2 regions of the Alteromonas sp. S167 genome follow, and region 1 is predicted to be linked to the other one. Evidence: predicted binding sites of a transcription regulator. Region 1 holds the regulator's gene; the other holds the start of a gene.
What was found. The regulator LexA, encoded in region 1, represses DNA repair genes until DNA is damaged. The targets are predictions, from matches to a motif close to TACTGTATNNNNATACAGTA.

Region 1 (7,980 bases):
GCATAAGGCCCGATAAACCGCCAATGGTAAACAGCACAATAAAGGCAATAGCAAACATCATAGGCATTTCGAATGTAAGCGAGCCACGCCACATCGTTGCCACCCAGTTAAACACTTTTACACCGGTAGGTACTGATATCAGCATGGTGGCAAACATAAAGAACATTTCCATGTATACCGGCATACCCGTGGTAAACATGTGGTGTGCCCAAACAACAAACGACAGCAATGCAATAGATGCCGTTGCGTAAACCATTGAGGCATAGCCAAACAACTTTTTACGCGAGAATGTAGGGACAATTTGTGAAATGATGCCAAAAGCCGGCAAAATCATTATGTATACTTCAGGGTGCCCGAAGAACCAGAAAATGTGCTGGAACATAACGGGGTCACCGCCGCCCGCAGCATCAAAGAAACTTGTTCCAAAGAACTTATCGGTAAGCACCATGGTAACAGCGCCTGCTAATACCGGCATTACCGCGATAAGTAGGAAGGCAGTGATTAACCATGTCCATACAAACAGCGGCATTTTCATCCATGTCATGCCCGGCGCGCGCATGTTGAAGATGGTAACAATAACGTTTATCGCACCCATGATGGATGAGATACCCATGATGTGCACCGAGAACACAAACAGTGCGGTTGAATCGCCACTGTAGGTTGTTGAAAGCGGCGCATAGAATGTCCAGCCAAACGCAGGACCACCACCTTCCATAAACAGTGAACTAAGCAATATTAAAAATGCCCCAGGTAATATCCAAAAGCTCCAGTTGTTCATGCGCGGCAAGGCCATATCTGGCGCACCAATCATCATAGGCACTAACCAGTTTGCTAAGCCAGTAAACGCTGGCATAACCGCACCAAACACCATGATTAAACCGTGTACCGTAGTCATTTGGTTAAAGAAGTTTGGCTCGACAATTTGTAGGCCAGGCTGGAATAACTCGGCGCGAATAACCATGGCCATGGCACCGCCCACTAAGAACATAATAAAGGCGAACCATAAGTACAGCGTGCCTATGTCTTTATGGTTTGTGGTAAATAACCAGCGGGTAATACCTTTTGGAATATGATCATGATGATCATGTTCGTCGTGATGCACAGATGAATCTGGCGAAATAACGTCAGTTGCTTTACTCATAACTCGCTCCTAGTTACCCATTGCCACGTCGTTGACATCTTTCGCCTGCACCATGTCACCCGTGTTGTTACCCCACGCATTGCGCTCATAAGTCACAACCGCTGCAATCTCTTTAAGGCTTAGCATTTTGTTAAAGGCCTGCATTGCGGTTCCTGACTTTCCATGAAGCACAATTTCAATATGACCTTTTTGATCTTCAAGGGCCATTTTGCTGCCTTTAAGCGCTGGAAATACACCTGGTAGCCCTTCGCCGTTTGGCATATGGCACGCTGCACATGTTGTGTTGTACACCCGTTCGCCTTCCTTCATTAACTCATCCATCGACATGTTCATCGACAGTAGGCGCTGCTCTTCCTCTTTTGCTTGGCGAACAATGTCTTCTTGTTCTCCCATCCAAGCTTCGAAAGCGGCGGGCTCTTTGGCGATAACAACAACGGGCATATAGCCGTGATCTTTACCGCAAAGTTCAGCGCACTGACCTCGGTAAATACCTGGCTCATTCACCTTGGCCCATGCCTCGTTAATAAAACCTGGGTTAGCGTCTTTTTTCACTGCGAAATCGGGTACCCACCACGAATGGATAACGTCGTCAGACGTGATAAGAAATCGTACTTTTTTACCGGTAGGAATAACTAAGGGGCGATCGACTTCAAGCAGATAGTTATCTGTCTTTTCAAACTTATTTTCTATCTGCTCGCGCTGGGTGGCCAGTAAAGAATAGTATTCAACGTCACTGTCCATGTACTTGTAATGCCACTTCCATTGCGAACCTGTTACCAATACCGTCATGTCCGCTTCAGACACGTCTTCCATGGCAATCAGTGTATTGGCCGCTGGCACCGCCATGAAGATAAGGATAAGGAAAGGCACAACTGTCCATGCAATTTCCACTTTTACGTTCTCATGGAAATTAGCGGGCTTAGCGCCGCGGGATTTTCTGTGAAGATACATAGACGCGAACATCACGCCAAACACCACCACAGCAATACCAACGCAAATGAAGAACATCAGCATATGCAAATCGTACACTTGCCCGCTAATGTCAGTTGCTCCTCGCCGTAGGTTCAATGAAGAGACTTCTTCAGCAGCCTGTTGCGCAGAAAGAAAATGAGAAAATAACAAAAAGGGTAATGCCGCAGCCCCTTTTGCGATGACGTTCGTTAGTTGTTTCACTCAGCACCTCCGTAATGGTAGAACCATTAACGCCAAATGTTCTTGCGCGCTGTCCCTACCAGATGGTTTGCGAACGGTTGACCCACAACTGCAACTTGTAAAACAAATTTAGAGTCATTGTTATTATTTTGTTAATTCCTGACTAATAATTGCGCGATTATTCACTGCCGTCTAGTCTTTTCTATTAAATTTTTAATGAAGTGTTTAAAATTTAATCATTGGTTTCAGCTAGCTATACCGTCCAATAGCAGAAATAAACACAAATGCTGCAAACAAATAACCTTGATTCAAACAACCATTTTGAACATAAGATAATTTTTCACTCTAAATAAAAGCGTTTAAATACAACAATTTAAAACATTGTGGATAGGGAATTAAAACGGCGAGACTTATTATAAAACGCTAAAAAGTGAAATTTTTGTTTCAATGTCGCGGCGGAAAAGAGGGCGTATTAAATTTTTTAACTCAGTTGATCCGTTTGGTCAAAAAACAACCTTGCTTCACAATAGTGCAATCATTAACAAAAGTTTAGGTATAAAAAAAGCGGCTAATAGGCCGCTTTTGGTTGAGTTGGATAAAACTCTACATCCAGTCTGCATTTCTAATTACACCTACAGCAATACCTTCGATAGCAAAAGGCTGTGAGGCTAAGTCCACTTTAATTGGAGAAAACTCTTCGTTTTCGGCATGTAGCAGTACTTCTCTGCCACGTTTTTCAAGGCGTTTAACCGTTACGTCTTCATCAACACGAGCTACCACGACTTGGCCATTGTGAACGTCCGTAGTGCGATGCACTGCGAGTAAGTCACCATCTAAAATACCAATATCTTTCATACTCATGCCGTTAACACGAAGCAAGAAGTCAGCCTGTGGCTGAAACAGTGCAGGATCGACTTTGTAATGCGACTCTACATGCTCTTGCGCAAGAATAGGCTCACCAGCGGCCACTCGGCCAATGAGTGGCAAACCATCTTCTTCTACAGAATCTTCAAGCGGAATATTGAGTTTGATACCTCTAGAGGTGCCCGGCAAAATGTCAATAACACCTTTTCTAGCAAGTGCTTTCAAATGCTCTTCGGCAGCATTAGCAGAACGAAAACCAAGCTGACGGGCAATTTCCGCACGCGTTGGAGGCATTCCCGTTTCTTGCATAGTGGTTTTGATAAGTTCTAAAACTTCGGTTTGTCGAGCTGTTAATGGGCGCATAAAAGACCTGTCTGTTCATACAGTTCCTGTAATTATATACACCTAATACGAAATAACAAGAACTAAGTAACGCTCTCTAAAAAAGCCGTTTTCTTAAACGGCTTTTTTGGTGAATGGTGCCCACTCAATTCTGTCTCGCCCATTAGCTTTAGCGTCATACAAGGCTTGGTCAGCTAAAGACAGCAGCGCACTAAAATCCATATTAAAACCGTCGTCAACAAAGGTTACGCCCATGCTTACCGTTAGTTGCAGTGTGTCTTTTTTATAAGACATTTTTGTAGCGGCTATACGCTTTCGCAATGAGTCTAAACGCTTCTTCGCTTCACGCTCACATTCACCACGAATTACCATGGCAAACTCCTCTCCGCCGAGACGTGCAACAATGTCTCCATCGTTAATTGCATCGCTGATGATATCGGCGGTTTGCTTAAGCGCACAGTCTCCAGCGTCGTGGCCATAGGTATCGTTTACATTTTTAAAGTGGTCGATATCGATGAGTACAACAAAAATACTGCAATGATCTTTCGCCATGTCCTCACATTGCTCAATAAACGCGCGCCGGTTGAATAGCCCCGTAAGCGGGTCTGTCATGGCTAACTTACGCAGTTTTTCCTCTGCTTCGGCCCGAGCTTGCTCTAGGTCTACGGCATAAAACAGCCCTGCAAGAGCGTCTAATAAAGGTTGAAAAAACTCCGCATCCTCGTTGGTGTATGGTGAGAATTTATTCGCAAGTCCAATAATACCCACTACTCTGTCTTTCACTTTTATGGGTAAACCAAGGAACCGACTAATTCTGGGGTGACCTTGTGGCGTTCCTTTAGAAGCAGGATGTGCTCCAGCGGTATTACTAATAACGACCTCGCCCGACGTAATGGCTTGTCCAAATAAGTTGTCAAACGACGAAAAATATAAATTACGCTTTCTATATTCAGCATATTGGGTGAAGCTTTTACTGTCCCATACAATTTCAGAAATTGCATGTATAAAGAGTTTGGGCTGCGTTTCTACGTCTCGCATCTGGCCAATAAAGGCTATTTGGCTGTCTGATATGTCAATTAACTCTGATAAGACCGACTGGCATGCCGCTGTAAGGTCGTTACTTTGTAAATAAGAGGCACGGGTTTTATTTATAAACTGCAGTAACTGGGTTTTCTTTCTCTCGTGAAGGTCATTCTCCATTCGATGAGTTATATCACGGTGAATACCCGCAACACGCACAGGGTTGCCGCCCTCGTCTACTTCAACAATCTTGCCGTAGGTTTCAACCCACACCCACTTCCCACTGCTATGCTTCATTCTAAACGTGGTGTTAAATACTTTTGCTTCACCGCTCAAATGCTCATTTAATTTTCTTTCTACATTAATAAAATCGGCAGGATGAATAAGCTGCTTAAAAAAACGAGAGCTTGTATCGTAGTACTCGTATTCTAAACCAACAATATCGCACCACCGTTTGTTCACTTGGTTGACATCTGCCTGTAAGTTCCAGTCCCACGTACCCAACTCAGATGCTTCAAGAAGCAAGCGCATGCGTGAGTTGGTTTTATTCAATTTATCTTCAACAAACTTCTGATCGCTGGTATCAAACAAAAATGCCTGTACCGACAGCAGCGTTCCATCTTCACGAAAACTTGCTGTTGAGATCATGCTTACCCAGATGGTGCGAGTAGGTGAAATAATTTGCAAACGACAGGTATGCGTTTCTACGCCCTCAAGATGTGCCTGCATAGTAAACGTAAAATCCTGCTCTGCCGCGTTAGATAAAATATCGTTTAGTTGAACAGCGCCGCTTAACAGGTCTTGCGGTGCCACGCCCAACACGTATTCGCAATTTTGCGATATATGTATCAAGTTAAGTGAGGTATCAAACCGCCATGTAGCAAGTACGATGGGCGATTTATCAATAAGGCCGTGCTCTCGCTTTAGAATCTCATGTTCATTGGATAACGTAATGTGCTGACTTACAAGCGTTGCTATGCGCTCTAGCGCCTTGACGTGTTTTACGTCTATTTCTCGAGGTTTTGTATCGATAAGGCACAGCGCACCAACGGCCTCACCATTTACAACAAGCGGTGTACCTGCATAAAAACAAATATTGGGAGCGCCGGTAACGAGCGGGCTATCTTTAAATCTCGGGTCTTGTGTGGCGTCGCTAACTACAAGCTGGTCTCGCGTTTTAACAACGATGCTGCAAAGCGTGTCTTCACGGCAAACACTGGTAGTATCAAGTCCATAACTGGCTTTAAATTTTTCCTCATATTCGCCCATAATGCCTATCAGTGCGATAGGTACTCTAAACGCTTCAGCCAAAACCATCATTAAATCGTCTAGGTCTAACGGCAAATCTTGATCTAGCATAAATTCATCGATGACTTTAAGCCGAGACTTCTCATTCATTGCTTGTTCTCACACTGCGTTAATATCATACAAAAGTAGTAAACAAGCAGAGATTTCGCAATTTTCACCCCCCTTTTCTATAGGCCTTTTCTTATTTATTTAAGAGTGTGAACTTTATGTAATAATTAGGCGCCTAGCCTAAATCGCCCATTGATAAATGCCAATTCGTAATTGTTTTGTGATAAGCGTATGGCACTGATAATATTTTTACCTATATCCACACCCATAAAGGTTTAATTTTCATGCTAACTTTTGCGCCTTTTTCATTAGAGCTTGCTCCTTATTTTGATTCAATCAATCGAGAATGGATAAATGATATGTTCAAGCTAGAAGCCATTGATGAGCGTGTCATATCAAACCCTCAGCGTGAAATTATCGAAAAAGGCGGTCATATTTGGTTTGCACTGCACCCTGAGTTGGGTGTGGTAGGAACTTGCGCACTGATGAAAAAAGATGAAGGCACGTTTGAACTTACCAAAATGGGGGTAGTCTCAACGGCACGAGGGTTGAAAGTGGGTGAAGCGTTACTTCAACATGTCGTTAAGGAAGCTGAAGACATTGCTACAAAGCTATTGTTTTTGCTTACTAATAGCAGTTGTGAAGCAGCCATCCATTTGTATGAAAAAAACGGCTTTACGCATTGTACAGAAATAATGAAAACCTACGGTAAAGCCTATGAGCGCTGCAATGTAGCAATGCGCTATGCTGCTGATTGGAACATCCCCCATGCGTTATAACGTAGTTATTCGGCTTAAAAAAGCGTTCGTATAACGCCCTACATGAAACGTCTTGTTCAAGGCTATTTGTAGCCATAACTTAACAGGTGTGACAATTCAGGTATCACAGTGCGAATAGCGAGATATATCGCCAACTGTGATACACTTCGCCAGATTTTATTTCATAGGATTACATAATTCATGTCGTGGATGCGAAAAGCCCTTCTGTCGGTATTTCATTATCCTGTTAAGTTGCTGGTTAAAGCGCATAGCATTCCAGTAAACGTTGAAACCGAATTAGGAATAGATAAGAACAAACCTATTGTTTATCTGCTTCCAACAAACTCAGTGACCGATCAATTGGCGCTAAAAATGTCGACAGAGGCGCTGGGCTTACCTAGCCCCACTGAAACTCTTGCGCTTGCCGGAAGAGAGTATTCTTCTACGCTGTTTTTAAGAAAAACGCAGCCGATTTTCCGCTCATCGGCAAAGGATACCGATATTGAAGAAGTATTTACCGAACTTTTTCATTTGCACAGAGATCATGAAAACCTTGACCTTCAAGTCGTGCCCGTTTTCGTAACGTGGGGACGAGCGCCAGGTAAAGGCAACCCAGGTTTAAGCGATCTTATTGCTGATAGAGCCGCACCAAGCTGGCTAAGAAAATTGTTTATCGTATTGTTCTTAGGCCGAGACAACTTTATTAATTACTCTAAAGCAGTGTCTGCCCGCGTAATGTCGAATCAGCACGGTAGCGATCAAAGCATTGCACACAAGCTAGTACGTGTAGCAAGCACTCACTTTCAACGTAAACGCCAAAGCATGACTGGCCCAATGTTACTTGAGCGCCAAGAACTGAATAACAGTGTATTGGGTTCAGATGCCGTTCGCCGTGCGATAGCAGAAGAATCTCGCAGTAAAAAGATAAGCCACGAAAAAGCAAAAGAAACAGCACAGTCTTACGTAACCGAAATTGCTGCCGACTATCGCGAAGGCTTAATACGCTTTGGTGACAGGCTGCTTACCCGTATTTGGAATAAAATCTATAACGGTATCAGCGTAGGCCATGCCGATAGAATTCGTGAGCTTGCTGCTAATGGACATGAAATTATTTATGTACCGTGCCACCGAAGCCACATGGACTACCTATTGCTTACCTACGTGATATATCACGAAGGTATGGTAACACCTCACATTGCTGCAGGTATTAACCTTAACTTTTGGCCGGTAGGCAAAATGTTCCGCCGTGGTGGTGCGTTTTTCCTTCGTCGCAGTTTTGCTGGCAACAAGCTTTACACAGCGGTGTTTAGAGAATATCTAGAGCTGCTTTTCAACAAAGGTTATTCA
Region 2 (7,980 bases), 190 kb from region 1:
AATACTGCATGTAGTATCGAAGTGCGAGGCCATACCCATGTCGTGGCTTACAAAAATCATGGTGCTGTCTTTCGCAACGCTCTTAAGCAAAGTCATAAAGCTATCTCTTGCCGCGGTATCTAATGCCGATGTGGGTTCATCAACTATCAATAGCTCGGGGCTATTAATTAGTGCTCTAGCAATAGCAACTCGCTGTTGTTGACCTATGCTCAGTGCATCAGCTTTTTGTTTTAATACCGATGTTGGAAGACGAAGCGCATCAATCAGTGTAAGCATGCGTTCGTACACTTCGGTACTAGATGCGCCTTTTTTAGCGAAATACACCGCTGCTTTAATATTTTGCTCAACCGATAAGTACGGAATAAGGTTAAATTGTTGGAACACCACACCGATATGCTGTGCACGAAATTTATCTCGCTGACGTGGTGATAGTGAAGAGAAAGGTTTGTCTAGCAATGTGATGTTACCGCTAGTAGGTTTTAACGTACCACTTAGAAGGTTCAGCAGGGTACTTTTACCACTGCCAGAAGGGCCCGATAAAAATACATGTTGATTGCTAGGCACTTTCCATTTAGGTATAGAAAGTATGGGCGGGCTACCTTTAGTATAACTGAACGTTAGTGTATCAATGTTTACCGCTAACGCTGGCGCTTTTTCATCTGTTTTGCTATTCGACACGTCTGCCCCTACCAAATTCATCACGCTTTTCATTCGTGTAGACCAAACAAAGTCTCCTATAAGACTTTCGATTAGCCATAACGTGTGCAACTCAACACTAAGATCAGCGCTTTGCTGATATCGACGTCGTTATGTTATCAAATAACTAATTGGAGCGGCATCTTATTTAAAAGTGACGTTTTATTTTGAGAAGATACTGTTTGAATTGACGCTAGTGAAAACTGATTTCTAACATGTGTGAGATTAGTGAAGGCAATTGAAACACACTGTGGCGCTAATAGCGGGTTTTCGTGTGTTTCAACTTACTATTTTAGCCATGAGTCGGCGCTTATTGTGTTAGCCGTTGGCTTGAAGCTTTACCACTTCCGCGCTTTCGTCTTCTAGCACGCTATCTGCAGTTGCGCCTTTAAATATTTTGCTTATTTTGTCTTTATTTTTCGACAACATAATAGTGAGTTCCTCTACTACATTATCTTCAAGCTTAATGCCTTTAGCATTGATGTACTCGGCCAAGTTGTCTGCTGCGTCTAGCATTTTGTCGTATTGATCGGCTTCTTTTTTGTCGGTAGTTACCAATTTTTCTACCCCTTTGTGTGTAACAACGTACTGTGTAGTAATGGCCATGGTAGGTCCCCTGTTTTTTAAAGACACAAAAACTGTACAACAAAATGCTGTACAAATAAACAGTATTTTGCATTGTATTGTTAAATTTATTTACTGTGTGCAGCATTGGCGCTGTTTTTAAGGTGATTAATGCTTGTGCAATTTACAACTGCTGCGTATAATGCGCGCCCTTACAGCCATCCCAATTCGTTCCTTGTCTCCATACAGTCGGCTGTACTGTCGAGGCTACAACCGTAAGGAGCTATAATGCGTCATTACGAAATCGTATTTATGGTTCACCCTGATCAGAGTGAACAAGTACCTGGTATGATCGAGCGTTATACCACAATCCTAAAGCAAGACGGTGGTCAGATTCATCGTTTAGAAGATTGGGGCCGTCGTCAACTGGCTTACCCAATTGAAAAGCTGCACAAAGCCCACTACGTACTAATCAATGCTGAAGCATCTGCAGAAGCTGTTGATGAGCTGGAAAATGCTTTCCGTTTCAACGACGTGATCCTACGTAACATGGTTATGCGCACTAAGACTGCTGTGACTGAGCCTTCTCCAATGATGAAAGAAGAGCCTCGTCGTGAGCGTCGTGACGATTCTGCTCCTCGCCAAGACCGCGCGGAAAAGAAAACTGAAACCACTGAAGACAACGCTTAAGGAGATCACCCATGGCTCGTTTTTTCAGACGTCGTAAGTTCTGCCGTTTCACTGCAGAAGGTGTGACTGAGATTGATTACAAAGATATCGCTACTCTTAAGAACTACATCACTGAGAGCGGTAAAATTGTCCCTAGCCGTATTACTGGTACAAGCGCAAAATATCAGCGTCAGCTGTCTTCTGCGATTAAGCGCGCACGTTTCCTTGCGTTGCTTCCGTACACTGATTCACACAAGTAATTTGGCGAAAATAAGGGTTAGCTAAGATGAATATCATCCTACTAGATAAAATCGCCAACCTTGGCGGCCTGGGCGACCAAGTGACTGTTAAGTCTGGTTACGCTCGTAACTTCCTTTTCCCACAGGGTAAAGCGGTTCCTGCAACTAAAGGCAACGTAGAAAAGTTTGAAGCACGTCGTGCTGAACTTGAAGCGAAAATTGCTGAGCAACTAGATGCTGCAAATGCACGCGCTGAAAAAGTTGCTGAGCTTGCTGAAGTTACTATCGCAGCTCCTGCTGGTGACGAAGGTAAACTATTTGGCTCTGTTGGCACACGTGACATCGCTGATGCAATTACTGCAGCTGGCGTTGAAGTTGCTAAAGCAGAAGTTAAACTACCTACTGGTACACTTCGTGAAACTGGTGAGTATGACATCGACTTACAACTTCACTCTGACGTTATCACTTCAATCAAAGTGATCATCATTGCTGAAGCGTAAGCGCTGACGTATTTGAAAAAAGCCGCTCTTTTGAGCGGCTTTTTTTGTGCCTGAAGAAAACTTCTGTATTCTCTATTCATGAAACCTACTCAAGAAACCCATTTAAGAAATCTATTCAAAAAACCTTGCCTCTGTATTTGTAATCATTTGTGTCATTTTCCGATAAATAACCTGTTTTATCCGTTCAATTATCTGCGATAAATAGCGGTTCTTAGACCAAATATTAAATAAATGTTAATAGTCGCTAAAAATCTAATTGTCGCGGCTTTAAACTTTTTCTGTCACTTGTGCGACCTATAGTAAACCCGACAATAAAAAGCATAAGTGCATCCTGATGGACATTACAAAGTTAGCAATTAAGAACGCGACGGGCGTAGGCATAGGAATAACCCTTTTGGTGTTTCTAGGGCTCTATAGTTTATTAAATTTGCCCGTTCAGCTATTCCCAGACATAGAACGTCCTAACATCAATATTCAGACGTCGTGGCGTGCAGCATCACCGCTAGAAATTGAATCGGAAATTATTGAGCCACAGGAAGAGGTGCTGCAGGGTATTCCGGGTTTAGAGTCTATGAGAACTTGGTCAAATCAAGGTAATGCTTGGATTAACTTGGAATTCGGTTTGGGTACCGACATGCAGAAAACGCTAATTGAAGTCATTAGCCGCATGAATCGCGTACCACCGCTTCCTCGAGATGCACTTTCTCCGAATATTATGTTGGCGGGCAGCGGCGGCGATGCGCCAGCGTTAACCTATTTTTTCTTACAGCGGTTACCCGGTAACCCGAATGAAATTAACTCATACGTGACGTACTTTACCGATGTCATTAAACCACAATTAGAGAGTATTCCAGGTGTTGCTCGCGCAAGAATGGAAAGCGGTGTGGGCGGTGTTGAGGAGTTTCAAATTATTTTCGACCCCTTTAAGGCTGCTCAGCTTGGTATCGATTTAACGGCTGTTGCTAATGAACTCGGGCGAGCAAATGACGTCTCTGGCGGCTTTGTAGATGTTGGTCGTCGTCGCTACACGTTGCGCTTTGAGGGGCGCTATCAGCCTACGCAAATGGGCGAGATGATCCTTGAATGGCGAGATGGAAGCCCTATCAGGCTCAACGACATAGCAGATATTAAGATAACTAGGGCTGACGGCGCTAACGCTAGCGTGCAAAACGGTAACCCAGCCATTTCAATTCGTGTAGACAGACAAAACGACGCTAATGTGCTTGCAACATTGGAGGCGGTTAAAGACAGAGTTGCCCAAATAAACGCGAACGACTTAGCACCTCAACAATTGGTGATGGTACAAAGCTTCGATGCGTCGGTATTCATTTACAGAGCAGTACAGTTGGTCACAAGCAACCTGTTTATTGGCGTGCTATTGGCCATAGGAATTCTGTGGGCATTCATGCGACAGCTTCGCGCCACACTCATCGTGGCATTAGCCATTCCCATTTCTTTGTTAAGCACCTTTGTTGTTCTACAAATTACAGGGCGCTCACTTAACATTATTTCTCTTGCTGGTTTAGCCTTCGCGGTAGGCATGGTGCTAGATGCGGCGATAGTAGTGCTTGAAAATATAGTACGAACTCGCAAAAGTGTGGCAAGCGATGAAGAGAGCGCATATAAGAGCACAAAAGAAGTGTTTGGCGCGCTAATGGCGTCAACGGCGACAACCGTAGCTATATTCATACCCGTGATGTTTCTAGAAGATGTAGAAGGTCAGCTTTTTGCAGACTTAGCGTTAACCATTGCCATCGCGGTGTGTATGTCGCTTGTTGTTGCCGTTACTGTGCTACCTGTTGTGGCATCTCGTTATTTGAAGGGCGAGATGCCAGAAGATAGCCTGCAACGGCTGTGGGCAAAAATCACCGGCAATATAATGCGACTTTCTGCCACGCAGACCCGTCGAATAATACTGGTGCTGACGCTTATGGGAGTGCCTGTGGCTGGCAGCGTAATGCTTATGCCGTCAATGGATTACTTACCGCCTGTGAAGCGTGATGCTGTTGACGCTTTCTTAAGTTTGCCGGCAGGTGCGAGCGAGAACTTCATCTCTGAGGAAGTTATTCCTGTTGTTGTCGAACGCCTTAAACCCTACATGGACGGTGACAAGCAACCTGCGCTTAAGAATTACTACATTATTACCTGGCCTAATGGCGGCACGCTTGGTGTAAGAGCCAAGGACCAGTCGAAGGTGAAAGAACTTGAAGCTATCGTTCGCGACGAGATTTTAAAAGACCTTCCCGATACACAAGCATTTGCTCAGCAAGGAAACCTTTTCGGTGGCTTTGGAAATGGTCGTTCTATCGACATTCACTTGCAGGGCATAGACCAAGAGATGCTGGGCGTGGCCGCACAAGCCGGACTAGATAAACTACGGGAAGTTTTTCCAAATGCTAACGCCAGAGCAAACCCATCACTAGAACAAGCCGAACCCGAGCTTCGTTTTTATCCCAATGACGCACGTATGATGGAAGTTGGCCTTAATCGAGGTGCTATGGGCAGTCTTGTGCGCGCTATGGGCGATGGCATGTACGTAGGCGAATACTTCGACGGCGTTAAACGTATGAACATTATCTTTCGCTCAGAGCCTTGGGCTACGCCGGAAGAGGTAAATAGCACGCCTTTAATGACACCGGTTGGCGAAGTCGTTCAATTAGGTGAACTGGTTGAAATTCAGCGTGCAGTAGGGCCAAGTCGGATTCAGCGTATTGATGGTCGTCGTACATTAACCGTAAACGTGAATCCACCAGAGGGCATGAGTTTAGAAGATGCAGTGGCGGTTATTAAGTCGGAAGTAGAGCCTGCCATTATGGCAATGATGCCGGTAGACGGGTCTATTACCTATGGTGGCAGTGCAGATAGTCTAAAAGGCGCTATTGCTTCTATGGCTTATAACTTTATGTTCGCTATGGTTTTACTACTGTTGCTAATGGCAGGTTTGTTTAAGTCGCTGAAAGACAGTGTGTTAGTGGTGTTGTCTATTCCACTAGCGACAATTGGTGGCGTGCTAGCTATTCGAATTATGAATGTATTCACCTTCCAGCCCATGGACTTGCTGACCATGATTGGCTTCATTATTTTGCTAGGGCTAGTGGTGAATAATGCCATTTTGCTTGTGCATCAAACACGCTTGGGTGAACACGCTGGGCTAACGCGAGATGAAGCGGTGGAACAAGCAGTTTTACTTCGTCTTCGTCCTATTTTTATGAGTACGTTTACCTCTATCTTCGGCATGCTTCCTTTACTGTTATTGCCTGGTGCTGGAAGTGTCATTTATCGCGGTTTAGCCGCAGTAATTGTTGGTGGAATGACCGTAAGTACTGTTTTCACTCTTCTTTTATTACCCACGTTATTACGAATGAAAATGCCTGAAAAAGCGCGTATATCTCAAGTCGACAATGCGGCTGGAAGTACTTATCAGGCAGTCAAACTCAATAAACACAGCGATCATTTATAAGGAATATCTCTCATGAAAGCATTAATAAAAGCAGCCATATTCGGCTTATGCACTGGGAGTGCGTTGGTGGCTTCTAGTACTGTCGCAGCGCAAGAAAACACGCCAGCAGTAGTGCTGGTGCAGGTAGATGAAGCTAAGGAACAAGCTATATCGCAGTTAACATGGGTGCCGGGCACTATCTTAAGTCAAACCGATGCAAACTTAGCATCGGAAGTAGATGGTCGCATTACATGGATGGCAAACGTTGGTGATGTGATTGAAGCGGGGCAGCCGCTAGCAACGTTAGACGATACACGTTTGACTATTACGCTAAATCAAAATAAGTCCGATATTGCACAGTGGCAGTCTCAGGTGTCGTTATTTGAAACACGATTATCGCGTTTTAAAAACCTACAGGCGAACAATAATCTCTCACGCGGAGAACTTGATACGGTTTACGCCGACTTAGAAAACGCCAAACAAGAACTTGCAAAGGCAGAGCTTGATTTAGCCTTTACGCAATATCAAATCGATCAGAGTCAAATTAAAGTACCTTACACAGCGCTTGTTGTAGAACGATTAAAAGCACCCGGAGAATATACAGGCGTAGGGCAAGATTTAATAAGGGTTGTTAATCCAGAGAATATCGAAGTACAGGTACGCGCACCATTAACCGTACTTCCGTTTATAAAGCGTGGGATGCCCGTTAATGTGCACAGCAAAACGCATCAAGTTGAAGAATCGATAAGGGCTATTGTGCCTGTTGGTAATACCAACTCTAGGATGATGGAGCTTCGCATTGCCATAAAGTCTGGCGACTTTCCTATTGGTAGCGCGGTAAGAGTAGCTTTACCTAGCAGCGACACCCACAACGGCGTAACCATTCCGCGAGACGCGCTTGTGCTAAGAAAAACGGGCACCTTTATTTATCAGCTAAATGATAACAACGAAGCACAGCAAATTAAGGTGCGCACAGGCGTTGGTTTAGGCGAGCGTATTGAAGTGTTCGGTGATGTGAACCCACTACAGTATGTTGTTGTAAGAGGCGCAGAGAGATTGCGTGCTGGCCAAAAGGTACGATTCGAAGAGACTGGTACAACATTAACGGCAAAAAATTAATATTTTCTTACGTTTAGCGGTAACAAGAGCCAACCCGAAATAGAAAATTTGCGGTAAAGTAGCCAACGTAGATAGTAGTGGGTGAAATAATGCAATTCTTCTTCGGTAAAGTTCTTGTCAATAGAAAGCTCGTCAATAAAAAGCGCGTCATCAAAAAGCACGTGATCAATAAGCGCATAAGCAACAATAAAAAAGGTTTATCTGTGAAATACCTATGCCTATGTGCTGCTGCGCTTTTAGTAAGCCTTGGTTGTTCAACTACCAACACGGTTAACCGTGTTTCATCAGAGTCTTCACAAGTTAGATATAGCGAGCATGAGGGGTACGAAGATAGATTTCGCAACCTGTATGACGACGTTAAAAATTATCCCGTTACCTGCACTGATAATTGTTACCCACCTCACGAGGACATTAAGTGCCAAAGCAGCATGCAGGATTGCCAGTATGTGGGGAAGCGCCCTAAGGTTCAGTTAAATACGGGCTTCGACATTACCTGGCTAGGGCATGCTACATTCGTGATAAAAACGCCCGACAACAAGCAAATTCTTGTAGATCCTGTTTTTGGGCAGTTCGACTGGCCAGTAAACTGGGGGTTTCGCTTGGCCGAAGGGTTTAATAGAAACCTACCTGCTACCTTAAGCCAGCGGGATATTATGCAAACAGATGCTGTTTTGTATTCCCATATTCACTACGACCATTTCAATAAAAACGATATTGAAACAATTGGCAACAACACCGAGTATTTAGTACCGCT

Region 2: V7R35_RS06395 (YebG family protein) is a predicted target of LexA. The motif match lies at 1,348-1,367, and genes of this name have one in related genera.

What each region holds. Positions count from the first base shown of each region.
Region 1 covers NZ_JAZETR010000003.1:278,834-286,813, forward strand. The annotation lists gene ctaD (cytochrome c oxidase subunit I) at 1-1,141, opposite strand, end outside; gene coxB (cytochrome c oxidase subunit II) at 1,151-2,314, opposite strand; gene lexA (transcriptional repressor LexA) at 2,897-3,520, opposite strand; gene V7R35_RS07235 (sensor domain-containing diguanylate cyclase) at 3,614-5,917, opposite strand; gene V7R35_RS07240 (GNAT family N-acetyltransferase) at 6,160-6,654, shown strand; gene plsB (glycerol-3-phosphate 1-O-acyltransferase PlsB) at 6,835-7,980, shown strand, end outside.
Region 2 covers NZ_JAZETR010000003.1:89,956-97,935, reverse strand. The annotation lists gene V7R35_RS06400 (ABC transporter ATP-binding protein) at 1-699, opposite strand, end outside; gene V7R35_RS06395 (YebG family protein) at 1,015-1,302, opposite strand; gene rpsF (30S ribosomal protein S6) at 1,549-1,950, shown strand; gene rpsR (30S ribosomal protein S18) at 1,962-2,189, shown strand; gene rplI (50S ribosomal protein L9) at 2,216-2,668, shown strand; gene V7R35_RS06375 (efflux RND transporter permease subunit) at 3,003-6,128, shown strand; gene V7R35_RS06370 (efflux RND transporter periplasmic adaptor subunit) at 6,141-7,226, shown strand; gene V7R35_RS06365 (MBL fold metallo-hydrolase) at 7,430-7,980, shown strand, end outside.